DNA from 2 places in the Cupriavidus sp. 22TCCZM01-5 genome. Region 1 is predicted to be linked to the other one. Evidence: predicted binding sites of a transcription regulator. Region 1 holds the regulator's gene; the other holds the start of a gene.
The links. Region 1 encodes sigma-54, which starts transcription at its own class of promoters, with help from an activator protein. Its sites were predicted from a motif close to TGGCANGNAANCTGCTTT; they were not measured.
Positions count from the first base shown of each region.

Region 2: a site for sigma-54 is predicted at 6,297-6,314, ahead of nifE (nitrogenase iron-molybdenum cofactor biosynthesis protein NifE). Genes of this name have one in related genera too.

Region 1 is NZ_JBYOJR010000001.1:223,152-230,902, forward strand. Features, by position in the region: gene AC3FNH_RS01155 (PTS sugar transporter subunit IIA) at 1-306, opposite strand, end outside; gene hpf (ribosome hibernation-promoting factor, HPF/YfiA family) at 700-1,053, opposite strand; gene AC3FNH_RS01165 (RNA polymerase factor sigma-54) at 1,103-2,581, opposite strand; gene lptB (LPS export ABC transporter ATP-binding protein) at 2,682-3,482, opposite strand; gene lptA (lipopolysaccharide transport periplasmic protein LptA) at 3,512-4,153, opposite strand; gene lptC (LPS export ABC transporter periplasmic protein LptC) at 4,241-4,867, opposite strand; gene AC3FNH_RS01185 (KpsF/GutQ family sugar-phosphate isomerase) at 4,893-5,876, opposite strand; gene AC3FNH_RS01190 (monovalent cation:proton antiporter family protein) at 6,011-7,751, shown strand, end outside.
Region 2 is NZ_JBYOJR010000031.1:8,615-16,365, forward strand. Features, by position in the region: gene AC3FNH_RS24255 (hypothetical protein) at 1-534, opposite strand, end outside; gene AC3FNH_RS24260 (globin family protein) at 552-983, opposite strand; gene AC3FNH_RS24265 (nitrogen fixation protein NifQ) at 1,290-1,865, opposite strand; gene fdxB (ferredoxin III, nif-specific) at 1,877-2,185, opposite strand; gene AC3FNH_RS24275 (CCE_0567 family metalloprotein) at 2,201-2,398, opposite strand; gene AC3FNH_RS24280 (NifX-associated nitrogen fixation protein) at 2,446-2,937, opposite strand; gene nifX (nitrogen fixation protein NifX) at 2,930-3,343, opposite strand; gene nifN (nitrogenase iron-molybdenum cofactor biosynthesis protein NifN) at 3,363-4,751, opposite strand; gene nifE (nitrogenase iron-molybdenum cofactor biosynthesis protein NifE) at 4,770-6,263, opposite strand; gene AC3FNH_RS24300 (hypothetical protein) at 6,508-7,317, opposite strand; gene AC3FNH_RS24305 (LLM class flavin-dependent oxidoreductase) at 7,351-7,751, opposite strand, start outside.

The DNA.
Region 1 (7,751 bases):
GAAGATCAGCAGCGAGACCGGCTTGCCGTCCGGCGATTCGAACGGAATCGGCTCCGCCAGCCGCATGAAGGCAGCCAGCGGTTGCTTCAGACCCTTGATGCGTCCATGCGGAATGGCCACGCCCGCGCCCAGGCCGGTTGAACCCAGCGACTCGCGCGCGAACAGGTTGTCGGTCACGGTCGCCCGCGCCACGCCATGATTGTTCTCGAACAGGAGCCCGGCTTGCTCGAAGACACGCTTCTTGCTGGTGACGCTGACGTCGAGATTGATGTTGCCGGGTGGCAGCAGTTTGGCCAAACGATTCATGGGCGATGCGAGGATTTCAGTTAGCAGGCAGATCGGACTGCTCAGCCCGGAAACGAAGCAGGGCCGGATTGCGGCGAGGCCATGGTTTGCCAGGCGTTCGGCCATTAGTTCGGCCATTATAGAGCAGCGTCTCCCCTGTTCTTGTGCAATGCAGCGCCGGTCCCTGTAGGTCCCGGCCCGTGCTGGTGCCGCCGCACCAGGGTCAGGCGGGCGCACCGGAGTCGCCACCGGCTATGTCTTGGAGAGCATACACCGTGCGGCGCCAGTTGCGAACACTTGTGCCGGCGGCCCGGGCAAGGCTGGGGCCGCGGATGCAAAAAAGCCGCGCTACATGGCGCGGCTTGCTTTTATCAGTCCCTTTCTAAGGGCCAGCCTAACGACTGGCAGGCATGATCATTGCTGCTGTAATTGTGACTCGGCCATCTGGTACTTGACCGCTTCGCGGTCGTGGCCTTGCACGCGGTCCTTGTAGCGAATCACCTGGCGGTCCAGCTTGTCGACGAGTGCGTCGATGGCCGCATACAGGTCTTCGTGGTGGGCTTCGACAAAGATGTCCTTGCCCCGGAGGTGCAGATTGATTTCCGCGTACTGCCGCCTGTCCTTTTCCTTGTGATTGTCGACTGAGAGTAGCACGCTGACGCCAATGACTTGATCGAAATGCCTGACGATACGCTCCAGCTTCGTTTCCACGTACTCACGCAGAGGGGGCGTGATGTCCAGGTGGTGTCCACTGATCTTGAAGTTCATAGCGCTTCTCCTTCTGAAAGAGCTGCACCAGGCAGGCGGTGCAACTCGGCTACAAAGTCTTGCGGAGATTGACAGCAGGGATCTTCAGGGCTTCGCGATACTTGGCGACGGTACGGCGCGCGACGACGAAGCCTTGTTCACCCAGCAATTCGGCAATTCGGCTGTCGGAAAGAGGACTCCTCGGGTCTTCGGCTCCTATAAGTTGCTTGATCAAGGCGCGGATGGCCGTTGATGAAGCCGCGCCACCGGTTTCGGTGGACACGTGGCTGCCGAAAAAGTACTTCAGTTCGAAAGTACCCATTGGCGTTGCCATGTATTTATTAGTCGTCACCCGGGATATGGTTGACTCGTGTAATCCCAGTGTATCGGCAATCTCCCGCAAAACCAAGGGGCGCATCGCGATTTCGCCATGCGTGAAAAAGTTCTTCTGACGTTCGACAATTGCCTGCGAAACTCGCAGGATCGTGTCGAACCTTTGCTGGATATTCTTGATCAGCCAGCGCGCTTCCTGCAGCTTCTGCTGCAGGCCGGCCGCGCCGGACTCTCCCTTGGCTCCGCGCAGGATCTGCGCATACATATCGTTGATGCGCAGGCGCGGCATCACGTCCGGGTTGAGCTGCGCGATCCATCCGCCGCCACCCTTGCGCACGAACACGTCCGGCACCACGAAGTCGGCTTCGGGGCGGCTGTACGCGTGGCCCGGATATGGCGCGAGCGAGCGGATCAATTCGTGGGCGGCCTTGAGCGCCGCTTCGTCCACCTGCAGTGCTTTTTTCAACCGCGTGTAGTCGCGCACGGCAAGCAGCTCCAGGTGATGGTTGACGATCGACAATGCCAGCTCGCGCTGCGGGTGCTGCAGCCGGCGCAGCTGCAGGGTCAGGCATTCGGCGGCATTGCGCGCGCCTACGCCGGGCGGGTCGAAGCTTTGCAGCAGCGCGAGTATGGCCTGCACTTCCTCGACCTCGAATTCGAGTTCCTCGGGCAGCTCGGCGCAGATCTCCTCTAGCGACGCGCTCAGGTAGCCGTCGTCGTCGAGCGATTCGATCAGGAAGATCGCGAGCCCCTTGTCACGTGTAGAGATCTTCAGCGGCGCGAGCTGTTCCATCAGGTGTTCGCGCAGGGTGGGCTCGGCATCGCGCAACTGCATGGGCGTCTTCTCGTCGTCATCGCCCTGCGGGCGCCGCGCGAAATCGTCCAGGCTCCAGTCGCTGCCGTAATCGTCGCCACCGCTGTCACTGTAGCCTTCTTCATCTGCGCCCGCGCCGTTGGCGTTTGCTTCGCCATTGCCCTGCGGTTCCGCTGGTGCGGGTGCCGGTGCGCTCTGCAGATTGACCGAGCCGTCCGCAGCCACGCGCAGCGGGCTTTCGATCCAGTCGTTCTCGCGCTCGAGCAGCGGGTTTTCGGTCAGGGCCTGCTCGACTTCCTGCTGCAGTTCCAGCGTGGAAAGCTGCAGCAGCCGGATCGACTGCTGCAATTGCGGCGTGAGGGCAAGATGCTGGGAGAGGCGGAGCTGTAGCGACGGTTTCATGCGACCTATTCTATGCGCATCTTCCCGTTGTTGGAACGGAAATTGCTATCGCTGATGCTGCATGATCGTCTCTGCCAAGGGGACAGTTTCAGCCCCGGCTTCACATGCGGAAGTTCTCGCCCAGATAGACGCGACGCACCGACTCGTTGGCGATGATGTCTTCGGGCTGGCCCGCTGCGAGTACGGTGCCTTCGCTGATGATATACGCGTGGTCGCAGATGCCGAGCGTTTCGCGCACATTGTGGTCGGTGATCAGCACGCCGATGTTGCGTGCCTTGAGGAAGCTGACGATGCGCTGGATCTCGCCGACCGCGATCGGGTCCACGCCGGCAAATGGCTCGTCGAGCAGGATGAAGCGCGGCGACGATGCCAGCGCGCGCGCGATTTCCACACGGCGGCGCTCACCGCCCGACAGCGACAGCGCGGGATTGTTGCGCAGGTGGGCGATCTGCAGGTCGTCGAGCAGCGTATCGAGGCGGCGGTCGATCTCGGCCTTGGGCAGCGCCTTGCCGTTTTCGAGCTGGAGCTCCAGCACCGCGCGGATGTTCTCTTCCACATTGAGCTTGCGGAACACCGAAGCTTCCTGCGGCAGGTAGGACAGGCCCATGCGCGCACGCTCGTGGATGGCCAGGCCGCTGATGTGCTTGCCGTCGAGCACGATATCGCCCTCGTCCAGCGCCACCAGGCCCACGATCATGTAGAACGACGTGGTCTTGCCCGCGCCGTTCGGACCGAGCAGGCCCACGACCTCGCCGCTTTTCACGTCGAGCGACACGTCCTTCACCACCGTGCGCGACCCGTAGCGCTTCTTCAGGTGGCGCACGACCATCGTGCTGCTGTCGGCACGGACGTCGTTGGCGGCGGAAGCGGACGTGGGGGCGAGCATTGCGGTATCGGTCATGGTGGCGGTGGTGCGCTCGGGCGCGTAATTCAGGGCTTGCTGGACGGCGCGGGCGCCGGCTTCAGGTCGAGTGGCGGGGCGGCGGCCGCACCGCTAGCTTGCTGGCGCGGCGAGAGCACTGCGCGCACGCGTCCCGACGGGTTGCCGGCCGAGGTGTTGTCACCGCCGCCGGCAGCTGTGTAGAACTCGTTGCGGCTGTCGTAGGTCAGCACCGCGCCACGGATCTCGTCGACCAGCTTGGCGCCCTGCAGGCGGGCCATGCGGGCGTGGCCGATCAGCTTGGACATTTCCTGCTTGCCGTCGTACTCGATGCGATCGCCCCAGCCGTCCATGTACTCGTCCACGCCTTCACGCTTCTGCCGGATATAGGCCTGCTTGCCGGCCTTGGCCGTGGCCACCGCGAACTGGTAGCCCTCGGGATCGGTGCGGATCTCGGCCGCGTCCGACTTCAGCACCATGGTGCCCTTGGTCAGGATCACGTTGCCCGTCAGCGTGTAGATCTGCTTGACGTCGTCGTAGCTGGCGTTGTCGGCTTCCAGGACCAGCGGCTTGTCCCGGTCCGCGCGTTCGGCATGGGCGCCCAGCGGCGCCAGCACGGCAAGCGTGGTCGCCACGGCCAGCAGCAACGGGGTGGCGCGCCGGCGGGACAAGGTCGTCAGGGAAGCAATCATGTTGGCAAGGGTCGCAGGAAGGCGGAGGTTCAGGCGCGGTGCTCAGGTCCGCGGTGCCGCCCCGTCGTGCGCGGGCGGCTGTTGTTGTCAGGATCCCGGGGTCCGGGTGGGCGCACCGGTAATGATGGTGCCGCGTACGTTGCCCAGCAATTGTACTTCGCGGGTAACGTTGTTGAAGATCAGCCCGTTGGCGGTCATGAGCGACGGGCCGCGCGTGAGCTTCACGGCCTTGTCGGTCTTGACAATGTCGTCATTGACCAGAACCCGGAAGTACTCCGAGGCGGCCGTCATCAGCGGGTCCTTGGCTGCGTCGGCGCCTTGTTGCCGCTCGACGAAGCCGTTGCCGTACAGGTCGATGACCGAGCCTTCGGCATTCATGTTGCCGCGATCGGCGCGCACGCTCACCGGCGGGCGGTCAGGCTGGTAGGCGCGCATGGCGGGACGGGTCACTTCGTAGGACTGATCGTCGCCGAAGTGGACCATCTTGTCGCCGGTGAAGCGCATCTTGGTGCTGCCGTCCTGCGCGAGCTCGGTGGCCGAGAAGCGCTCCATGTAGTAGTCGGGCTCGTGCTTGCGTACGGTCGGCACCTTGGTGCCTTCCTGCTGCGTATTGATCTGCACCAGCCAGAACGTGCTGCCGGCCACCACTGCCATCAGCAGCAGCGGCAGCAGCCGCAAGACGATCCCGGTGAGGGAAGACAGGAGAGCCTGCATGGTGTCGTTGCGTGCGCGCCGGGGTTCAGATGACCTTGGCCCGGGTCAGGTCGTGGATGTGCAGCGCGCCCACCAGGCGCCCGTCATGGTCGACCACCAGCAACTGGTTGATGCGGTTGGCTTCCATGACCTGCACGGCTTCGACGGCGAGCTGGTCTTCATGGACCACGCGCGGGTTGCGGTGCATCACCTCGCCGATCGGCACGGTCTTCCAGTCGCGCGGGGTTTCCAGCAGGCGGCGCAGGTCGCCGTCGGTGAACACGCCGATGGCAACGCCGTCCGGGTCGACCACCGCGGTCATGGCCATGCCCTTGCGCGTGATCTCCATCAGTGCCTGGGCCAGCGGCGTGTTCTCGCGGACTTCAGGCACGGCATTGCCGGTTCGCATGACATCGCGCACGTGGGTCAGCAGCTTGCGGCCAAGCGCGCCGCCGGGGTGCGAGCGGGCGAAGTCTTCCTCGCCGAAGCCGCGCGCATCGAGTACCGCCACCGCCAGCGCATCGCCAAGCGCCAGCGCCGCGGTCGTGCTCGCCGTCGGCGCCAGGTTCAGCGGGCAGGCCTCCTGTTCCACGCCGGCGTCGAGATGCACGTCCGCCAGCTTGGCCAGGTTCGATTCCGGGTTGCCGGTGATCGAGATCAGCCGGGCGCCGATGCGCTTGACGATCGGGATGATCGACAGCAGCTCGCCGGTCTCGCCGGAATTGGAGAACGCGATCAGCACATCGTCGCGCGTGACCATGCCCAGGTCGCCGTGGCTGGCTTCGGCCGGATGCACGAAGAACGACGGCGTACCGGTGGAGGCCAGCGTGGCGGCGACCTTGCGGCCGATATGGCCGGACTTGCCGATGCCGGACACCACGACACGTCCGCTGCACTGGAGGACGAGCTGCACGGCATGCGCGAAGTCGGCGGTCAGGCGCCCGGAAAGCGCGGCGACCGCGTCGGCTTCAATCTGGAGGGTACTGCGGGCGAGCCGGAGTGCTCGATCCGCATCGAAATTGGCTATCATGGCGACGAAGTATACCAACGAATGCGGCGACGCCCGGGCTGTCCCGGCGAGCGCCGCGCTTGCCGTGTTCCGCCGGCAGGGCGCCCGTGCCGGGGCACAGCCGGCTGCCCTGGCCGGTTCATCCTGAGCGTCCGATGCATTCTCCGCTGGAACTGACCCTGGTGCTGCTGGCTGCCGCCGTCTTCGGCGTGGTCGCGTTCCGCATGCTGCAGCTGCCACCCATGCTCGGTTACCTGGCGGTCGGCATCCTGATCGGCCCGCATGCGCTGGGCCTGGCCAGCGACACAGCCCAGACCAAGTACCTGGCCGAGTTCGGCGTGGTTTTCCTGATGTTCTCGATCGGCCTGGAGTTCAACCTCAGCAAGCTGCGCGCCATGAAACGGCTCGTGTTCGGGCTGGGCGGCTCCCAGGTGGCGCTGTCGATGCTGGCCGTGGTGCCGGCGAGCTGGCTGTTCAACTGGCTGTTTCCCTTGTCGTGGCAGGCGTCGGTGGCGCTCGGCGGGGCGCTGGCCATGTCGTCCACGGCGATCGTCTCGAAGATGCTGGCCGAGCGCATGGAGCTGGAAAGCGAGCACGGCCGCAACATCATCAGCGTGCTGCTGTTCCAGGACCTGGCCGTGGTGCCGCTGCTGATCGTGATCCCGGCGCTGTCGCGCGACCCGGGCGACCTGGCCGTGGCGCTGGGCATGGCCACGGCCAAGATCGCCGTGGCGCTGGGCGCGATCTTCTTCCTGGGCCAGCGCCTGATGAGCCGCTGGTTCCACGTGGTGGCGGCGCGGCGGTCGCAGGAGCTGTTCATGCTGAACCTGCTGCTGGTCACCCTCGGCATGGCCGCGCTGACCGAGCGGCTGGGCCTGTCGATGGCGCTGGGCGCGTTCATGGCCGGCATGCTGATCTCGGAGACGCCGTACCGGCATCAGGTGGAAGAGGACATCAAGCCCTTCCGCGATGTGCTGCTGGGGTTGTTCTTCGTCACCATCGGCATGCTGCTCAATATCCAGGTGGTGCTGGAGCATGCATGGCTGGTGTTGATGCTGCTGGTCGTGCCGATCCTGTTCAAGCTGGTGCTGATCGCCGTACTGGCAAGGCTATTCGGCTCGCGCCAGGGGGTGGCGATCCGTACCGGCCTCGGGCTGGCGCAGGCCGGCGAATTCGGCTTCGTGCTGCTCAACCAGATCGACGGGCTGAACCTCGTGGATCCGGTGCTGATCCAGGTGATCCTGGCGTCGATGCTGCTGTCGATGCTGGCCGCGCCATTCCTGATCCAGTACAGCGACGCCATTGTGCTGCGCTTTGCCGCGAACGAATGGCTGATGCAATCGCTGAACATGACGCGCATTGCCGCGCAAAGCCTGCAGACCGAGAAGCACGCCATCATCTGCGGCTACGGGCGCAGCGGCCAGAACCTGGCCCATATGCTCGAGCGCGAGGGCATCACCTACGTGGCCCTCGACCTGGATCCGGACCGCGTGCGCGACGCCGCCGCGGCGGGGGACACGGTGGTCTATGGCGACGCCGGCCGGCGCGAGGCGCTGATTGCCGCGGGTATCCACCGTGCCGCGGCGATCATCGTCACCTACGCCAACACGCCGTCCGCGCTCAAGGTACTGCACCACGTGCAGGAGCTGGCGCCGGCACTGCCGGTGATCGTGCGCACGGTCGACGATTCGGAACTTGACACGCTGCAGAAGGCCGGCGCCACCGAGGTCGTGCCTGAGATCATCGAGGGCAGCCTGATGCTGGCGTCACATGCGCTGGTGCTGCTCGGGGTGCCCATGCGGCATGTTCTGCGCGGCGTACAGGAAGCGCGTGACGCGCGCTATAGCCTGTTGCGCGGCTACTTCCACGGCCGCGACGATGAGGAGGACATGGTCG
Region 2 (7,751 bases), on a different contig from region 1:
GTGATGCAGGCACCGGCGCGACGGGAGCGCAGCGCACCGCGTCGCGCGCAGCGCTCTCAACACACCGGTGACGAAACTGGCGACGCTCGACGTGCGCAACGCGAGCCACCGCACGCGCTGACGCGCACAGTGCGCGCGCAGCGCGGCGAGCGACTCGGGATCGATCGTGTCGAGCGGTACCAGCACGGCGTCGGCCCGCCGCAGTAGCGATGCGAATTGCTTCGACCGCGCGCCGCCATCGTCGTCGATCAGCGCGACGTGATGGACGAACTCGCCGCCCGCCGCGCGCAGCCACGCGCGCAACGCCGCATTGCTACTCGGCCGTCCGCCGACGTAGACGACGCGGCGGCCGATCAGCGCCGCCATCAGCAGGTCGCCATCGAGCAGCACCCGCTCGACCGCCTGCAACTCGTGTGCAAGGCTTGCCGCGTGCGCGCGAACGTGCTCAAGACGCCCGTCAAGCTCGTCCGCCGGCCGGATCGATGCCGGTTCGCCCGGCACGGCGCCCGCTATGACGCGCGAGACGTCGCGCATGGTCGGCCCCTGCACGGTCAGCGCGCGCCGGGGCGGCGATTGCCCGGCGTATCGGGCTGCCTGGGCCACGTCGCAAACCAGCTTCGCACGGTGTCATACGAATAGCGGGTCAGGTGGCCATGGCGCGCATGCGGCGCGAGTAACTGCACGGACAGCGGCTCCGCCCACCCCCAGAAATCGGCACGCAGCGTGTTCGGCAAGTCGACATCGTCGAACGCGTGCCACAGTTGCACAAGCCAAAGCTCCCGTCCTTCCTCGTCGAGCAGCAGCGGCAAGCCCGCGCCCGCCTGCAAATGGGAATGACGCTGGCTGAAATAGAGCGGGCCGCCGCACGATTCGACGATAAAATCTTCTACCCGCTCGACGATGCAATTGAAGCAGTCGCCCGCGCGCGCAAACAGCGGCGTCGTCTTCAGGCGCTGCATGTGATGTCTGACCAGTTCGCGCAAGCCGGCTTCTGTGCAGACCGCGAGCAGGCGGTGAGGCGGCGCGGGCAGTGGCGGGCAGACCCTTGCGCCGAGTGTGTCGCCCCGCTCGTGCGGGAAAGGCGCCACGGGCCATTGCAGCGTCCGGTAGCAAGCGCGGGTGCACGGCGTCCAGCGTGCGCGATGCGGAGTCTTTGAAGTCGAGTCCATGATCGTGTTCTATTCGTGATTCTGATCAACAGGCTGTGTACTTGCCTACATAACGGTTCAAGCAAAAGGACCCAATCCGCGCCACGCGCTGGAAGTGCCCGCACCCTCTTCCTCATTGCGCTATTCGGCTCCGAAGCAAAGCGCGTAATCCGAGCAGGCGCCGCAACTGGGCGCCTTGCAGACATACAATCCTTCGCGCTCGCATAGCTGCTTGTAGAAGAACTTCTTCCACTTCATGTCGTTCACGTTCTTCGCGGCGAGCCGTGGAAACCAGTGCGCGATCAGCGCGGAGAGTTCGCGTCGGGACGGCAGCGCCAAGTCTTGCCACAAGTGGTTCTTGCCGAAGCAGGCGCTGGCCAGCAGACGTGCGACGCAGCGCGTCTCGTCCGGCGTGCCTGCGCGCGGGTCGGCGTGTTCGACGAAGAGCGTGACGAGATCGTCGAACTCGTCGTACCCGTCGCGGTGCCGCGAACAAGGCCCTGGCACGAGGGACGAGGCGTCTGCCGCCAGCGCGAGCGCTGCGCCGGGGAACCAGCGGTCCAGCACGCGGCGCGTATCGCGCACGTCGAGGCCGTCGATCGGCTGCGCGTGCACGCCATCACGCTCGAAGGCTGCCGAGAACGCGCACGCGAACGCGAGCACGGTCGGATCCCGCGCATCCACAGCGCAACGCATCAGGACCGAGCGCGCGTCCACGGCCATCTCCGTCAGACCTGCGCCGCTGCGTGCGTGTAGCACTTCTTCGGGCAGATCTTTGCGCAGGCGGTGCAGCCGATGCACATTTCCTGGTGTGCGATCGTCATGACCTTCTTCTCATACTCGTCATCTTCATCGTCATCACCTGTGAGCGCGATGTGCTCGCCATCCTCGTCGAGGCCGACCAGCTCAAGCACGCCGCGCGGGCACACCCGGAAGCAGCGGCCGCAGCCGATGCACTTCTCTTCGTCGAGCGTGGACACGAACGTCGGGGTCCAGGTTTCTCCGCTCGGAAGTTTTACGTTGAAGGTATTGCTCATCGTGCATCTCCCTGATCAGGCCGCGGCCGCAGCCGCCTTGCGGGCCTCCATCAGTGCAGCATGCGCCTCGTGGCAGCGCTGCGCGACGAACAGGATCTGCTCCCAGTTGGTCGGCAGTTCCTCGGACAGGTCGTGCAGATCCATCTTGGCCTGCGTTGCCTGCGCGTTGAGTTTTTTCAGGCGCGCTTTCAGTTCCTCGGCGTCGGTCGTCATCGTTGTATTCCTCGTCTCGTGTCAGGCATCCGCTATCCGTGATCTGTTCAGGCGCCATACTGCGCGACGGCCGGATACGCGCGGATCATCTCGATCGCCTCGCTGAGAAATTTGCCGCCCGCTTCCGCAAGCTTGGCGAGCGACGGGAAGCCGAAGCGGTGCACGTCGCGCAGCTGCTTGTTGACCACGACGAGACGCCCCGCTATCAACACCATGCGCCCGAAACCCTCGTGGCTCATCTTCATCATCGGCGACACCATCTGCTTGGTCTCGCGCTCGATCGCAACCGCGATCGCGGCGTAGAACAGTTCGAGCCGCCACAGTGTCTCGGGGTCCGGGTCGCCCATGATCGGAATCGCGCGACGCTCCTCGGGCGTCAGGATGTAGGGCTTCAGCAGTTGCAGGTCGCTTTTCTTCTCCCAGGTGCCGTGGGTGTCCTGCGCGCGCAGTTGCTTGATCAACTGCTGAACGAACGGCGTTGCGAGCAGCGCTTCGTCGCTGGCTTCGTCCTGGGTGGTTTCAATGATGGCGTCAGCCATGAGATACCTCGTCGTCTTCAAAATCGTATGACCGCTCGCTGTCTTTGGCGAGCGCCTTGCGCAGCCATGGCGGCGGCGTTCCTTTGAGGACCTCTTGCAGCTTCGCCAGGATCCCGTCGATGGCTTCCGGCTGCGGCACCTTGATCGGATGGATCTTCAGCGCGACCACGCGCGCCGCACCCGAGCCGCCGATGGCGGCGACGTACAGGATCGCGCAGTCCTTGACCGCCTCCAGCTTCGGCGCGAGCTTGTCTTCGTCGCCGTCTTCTTCGAGCTTGCCGCCGAACTCGAATGCCTCGACGAAGTTGTACCCGTCGGCTGTCACGTCGTAGGTGACGATGCTCTTCGCCCAGCCGAAGTGCGCATCGACGTGCTGCTTGTCCTGGGTCGCAAACGCGACTTTCATGTCGTGAGCTCCTGTTTGATTAAGGTTGAGCGACGATCGGAATGTCAAGCGTGCGCGCGGGGTCCCGTGCCGCCAGATCGATCGCCTCCGGAGGCAGCGGCCAGTCGCTGGAATGGTGATGCGGAATCTGCTCGATCATCAGGTTCGCTATCTCGAAGATCAGGTTCATCGTGCCGCGATAGCCGACCTGGCAGCGGTGTGCATTGCCGATCCGGTCGAACACAGGAAAGCCGATCCGCAGCAGCGGCTTGCTCAGCCGCTCCGCCATCTGCCGGCCGTGCGAATGCGTGATCAGCAGATCGCAGTCCGCGGCGCCCAGCTCCATGTCCTCCAGATCGCCGAGCGTCACCTGTTGCGCGGGCAGCAGCGCGTGCGCGGGCGATGCGGTGGGGCTGACGCAGCAGGTCAGTTCCGCGCCCATCTCGTGCAGCAGTCCGCCGATCGCGAGCAGCAGGTCCGGCTCCGCGCCGAGCGCGACGCGGACGCCGCCGGTGTAGAAATGGCCGTCGAGCATCGCGTCGAGCAACTGGCTGCGCTGCCGCCGGTAGCGGTCCGGCACCGGCCGGCCGCTGAGCGCCGCGAGCCGCGTCAGCAGGCGGTCGTTCGGCTCGATGCCGGTGAGCCGCTCGAACAACTCGAACGGCGCGCCGCTGATCTCCTGCAGCGCCTCGGCCGCGGTCCGGCTCTGCATGCCGACGCCAATCGTGAACGCCGACGCACCGGCCGCGCGGATCTGTTCGAGCGTGGTGCCGCCGAGCGTGGTGCCGCGCCAGTCCGGTGCGATATGGCCGTCGAGCGAGCCGGACAGATCGGGCAACACCACCACATCGAGACCGAACGCGGCAATCATGTCGCGCAGCTCCTCGATGTCGGCCGGCGACAGATGGCTGCCCGGCAGTAGTGTGATCTGCCGCGGATTCGCGGGCAGCGGCTTCACCAGCGCGCGGACGATTCCCGCGACCGCGAGCCGGTAGCCGTCCTCGAAGCCGCCGACGTAATCGGGCGTCGAGACGTAGACGATCTCGGTGTCGTCGAGTTCTGGCTTGCGCTTGCGCACCATCTGCAGATAGCCGTCGACGTCGTCCCCCTTGGTTTCGGTCAGCCCGGTCGAGCAGATCGCGATCAGCTTTGGCGCCGCGCGCTTGCGGATGTTCAGCAGCGCCGTCTCGATGTTCTCGTAACCGCCGAGGATCGTCGTGACCTCGTTCATCGCGGTGGTCTGCAGCGGGATCGCTTCCTTGAAGTGCCGCACCAGCAGCACCAGGCCGAACGACGTGCAGCCCTGCGAGCCGTGCATCACCGGCATGCATGCGTCGAGCCCCATGAACGCGTAGCTCGCACCGAGCGGCGCGCTCATCTTGAGCGGATTGACCGTGCAGGCCTTTTTCGAATCGACGACGTCAGCCATCGTGCTCTCCGTGACGGATCAGGCCACCACGGCCGGTTCGAGACCCATCGCCCACGCATGCACGACGGTCGGCATCGGCGCGGGCGCCGCGGCGGCCGCGGCCTGCACCGCGCCGAGCGTGTCGCCGTCGTCGCCCCACGGCGCCGGAATCCGCACCTGCTGCCACACCGGGTTGTAGATCGCGCGGTCGATCTCGTGCACCAGCTCGACCATCCCCTCGTAGCCGGCGTACGGATGGTGGCGCTCCTGGTTGATGTCGAGCCACGGCATCCGCGCCTTCAGCGCAACGAACTGCGAGCGGCCGCCCGACAGCATGATGTCCGCCTTCGCGTCGCGCAGCAGGTTGTACATCTCGCGCGGCGTCATGTCGTCGATCATGTGCGCGTCTTCGCCCATCAGTTCCTTTATGCGCTCCTTGTCTTCCTTCGTGCTCTTCTTGGTGCTGGTGCCGACGATCTCCATCCCTGCTTCCTGCAGCGCCGCGACCACCGACCACGACTTCACACCGCCGGTGATCAGGAGCACGCGCTTGCCGGTCAGACGTTCCTTGTAGCGCGCGATGCGCTGCCACGCGCGCGCCTCCTCGACCTCGATCAGCGCCTCGGTGCGGCCGATCAGGTCGCCGGGCGCGCCCTGCTGCACCAGCAACTTCGCGATCTGGCGCAGCGTGTCGCTCGTGTCGCCGATCCCGTAGAACGAGCCTTCGAAGTACGGGATCCCATAGCGCTGCTGCATCCGCGTCGCGATGTTGATCATCGACTTCGAGCACACCATCATGTTGACCTTCGCGCAATGGGAACTCGCGACCTCGTTGTAGCGGCCGTCGCCGGAGATGCACGATAGGATCCGCACGCCGAGCGCATCGAGCAGCGGCTTGATCTGCCACAGCTCGCCGGACAGGTTGTACTCGCCGATGATGTTGATGTCGTACGGTGTCGTGTACTCGGGCTCGCGCGTGCCGATCACATAGTCGAGGATCGCCTCGCCGCCGAGCTTGTTGCCGAGGTTCTTCGGCCCCGCGAAGCCGGGCGAGTTGACCGGGATCACCGGCTTGCCGAACTTCTCGGACGCACGCTTGCAGACCGCCTCGATGTCATCGCCGATCAGCGCGGTCACGCAGGTTTGGTAGACGAACACGGCGGGCGGATCGTATTTCTCGATGATCTCGCGCACGCTCTTGAACAGCCGCTTCTCGCCGCCGTACACGACGTCGAGCTCGTTGATGTCGGTCGTGAAGCCGGTGCGGTACAGGTGCGAGCCGGACGACGCCGAGTGCCGGTTGTCCCACGAATTGCCTTCGCACGCGATTGGGCCGTGCACCAGATGCGCGACGTCGACGATCGGCTGCAGCGCGATCTTCGCACCGTCGAATGCGCAGCCGCCGGCAGCCGCGCCGGGCGACAGCTGCTTCGTGCAGCCCTTCTTGCGTTCCTTCTCGCTCTTGCCCTGGTTCTTGTCGCAACCCGGTTCGTCGAACACTTCGGCAATCTTGGCTTTCAGCGACGCGGACATGGCGGGCTCCTCATGGGATCGGGTATGGGCCTAGCCGCAAGTTCCGTACCACGCGCCAAAGCCGCATGAACACAGCGTCGGGCGATTTGCCGGAGGGCAGGCGATGTCGGCATCGAGACGCCCCTTGGCCGATTTGAACGGAACGCGACAATGGGCGGCATGCGGTTGAGCGTACCAATGCAGACAATCCGGACAGGTCCGGCGACCCACAGCAGACTCAGGCCACCCACGGGCATGCGCCGCTTCAAGCGCGCTTGCGCCCGAGTCCGGCGGCGCGCGCGATTGCCTCGGCGCGCGTGCCGAGCAGATCGCCGGACGCTGGCACGGCCAGGTAAGCCGCGAGCGCGCGGCGCAACAGGCCGGCCTTCGGGTAGTCGGCGCGGTCATGCCCGGGATATGCGGCGAAATCGCACGCGCAGACGAGCAGCAACAGCTCGAATCGCTGTGCGTGCGATTCGGCATGCACGCGTTCCAGCAGCGCCGCGACTGCGCCCGCGTGCATGTCAGTCGCGCGATGCACGCGATCGACCTCGGCGATGGCGAGCGCTGCGAGATCGGCCACCGGCGCTGACAACGCAATGCGTTCAACAATCGCATCGAGCAGCACCTGTCCGCGCCTCTCGTGCCCCGGATGGCTCGGCCAGCACTCGGCGCGCGTGCCGCCCATACCGATCTTGTGGAGCAGCGCGGCGATCCGCACCTCGAGTGGCGCACGGCGGCGCGCCGCCTCGGCAAGCACGCGCATCTGGTGCTCGCCGACATCCACCGGCTCCGCGCCATTCGAGATCAGCGGTACGCCGAACAGCGCATCCACCTCGGGCAGCAAGCGACGCAGCCCGCCGCAGTCGCGCAGCGTGCGAAAGAATCCGACCGGATAAGGCGCCATCAGCGCGCGGGCCAGCACCTGAGCGCGTTGCGCGGGCGTCAGGCGCTCGATTGCCTCGCGCTGTACCGCGCAGACCATCTGCGCGAGCGCGGCCGCGTTGAGCAAGGCCGCCTCGGTCTGTGCCGCCGCAAGCGCGCCGCGCACCAGTTCCTGAGACGGCATCGTCATCGCGCGCCGCCTTGCGATGCCTGGCTGCGCATCTCAGTCATCCAGTAGCGGCAGCACTTCGTCCATGACGTCCGCGAGAATGTGCTTTGCTGCATCGAAATTCGCGCTGGTCGGCACAATTACGATGCCATGCAGGCCGAACCGCGTGGCCACGCTGCGCATCTGGGCGGCCACGTCTGCGTAGCTGCCGATCAGCGACCGTTCGATCAGCGCGTCGATTGCGCTGCCATCCGCGCCTATGCGCGCCTCCAGATAGGGGCGCGCGATCGCCAATGCTTCGTCGCGTGTCGCGGCAGGACATGCGTAGCAGGTCAGCAACGTCTGTGTATCGCGGGCCTGCCCGCTTTGCGATGCCGCCGCCGAGTAGTGCGCCACGAGCGGCTCCACCGCATCGAGCGGCAGCGACGGCGGCAGCCACAGGCCAAGCCCGCGGG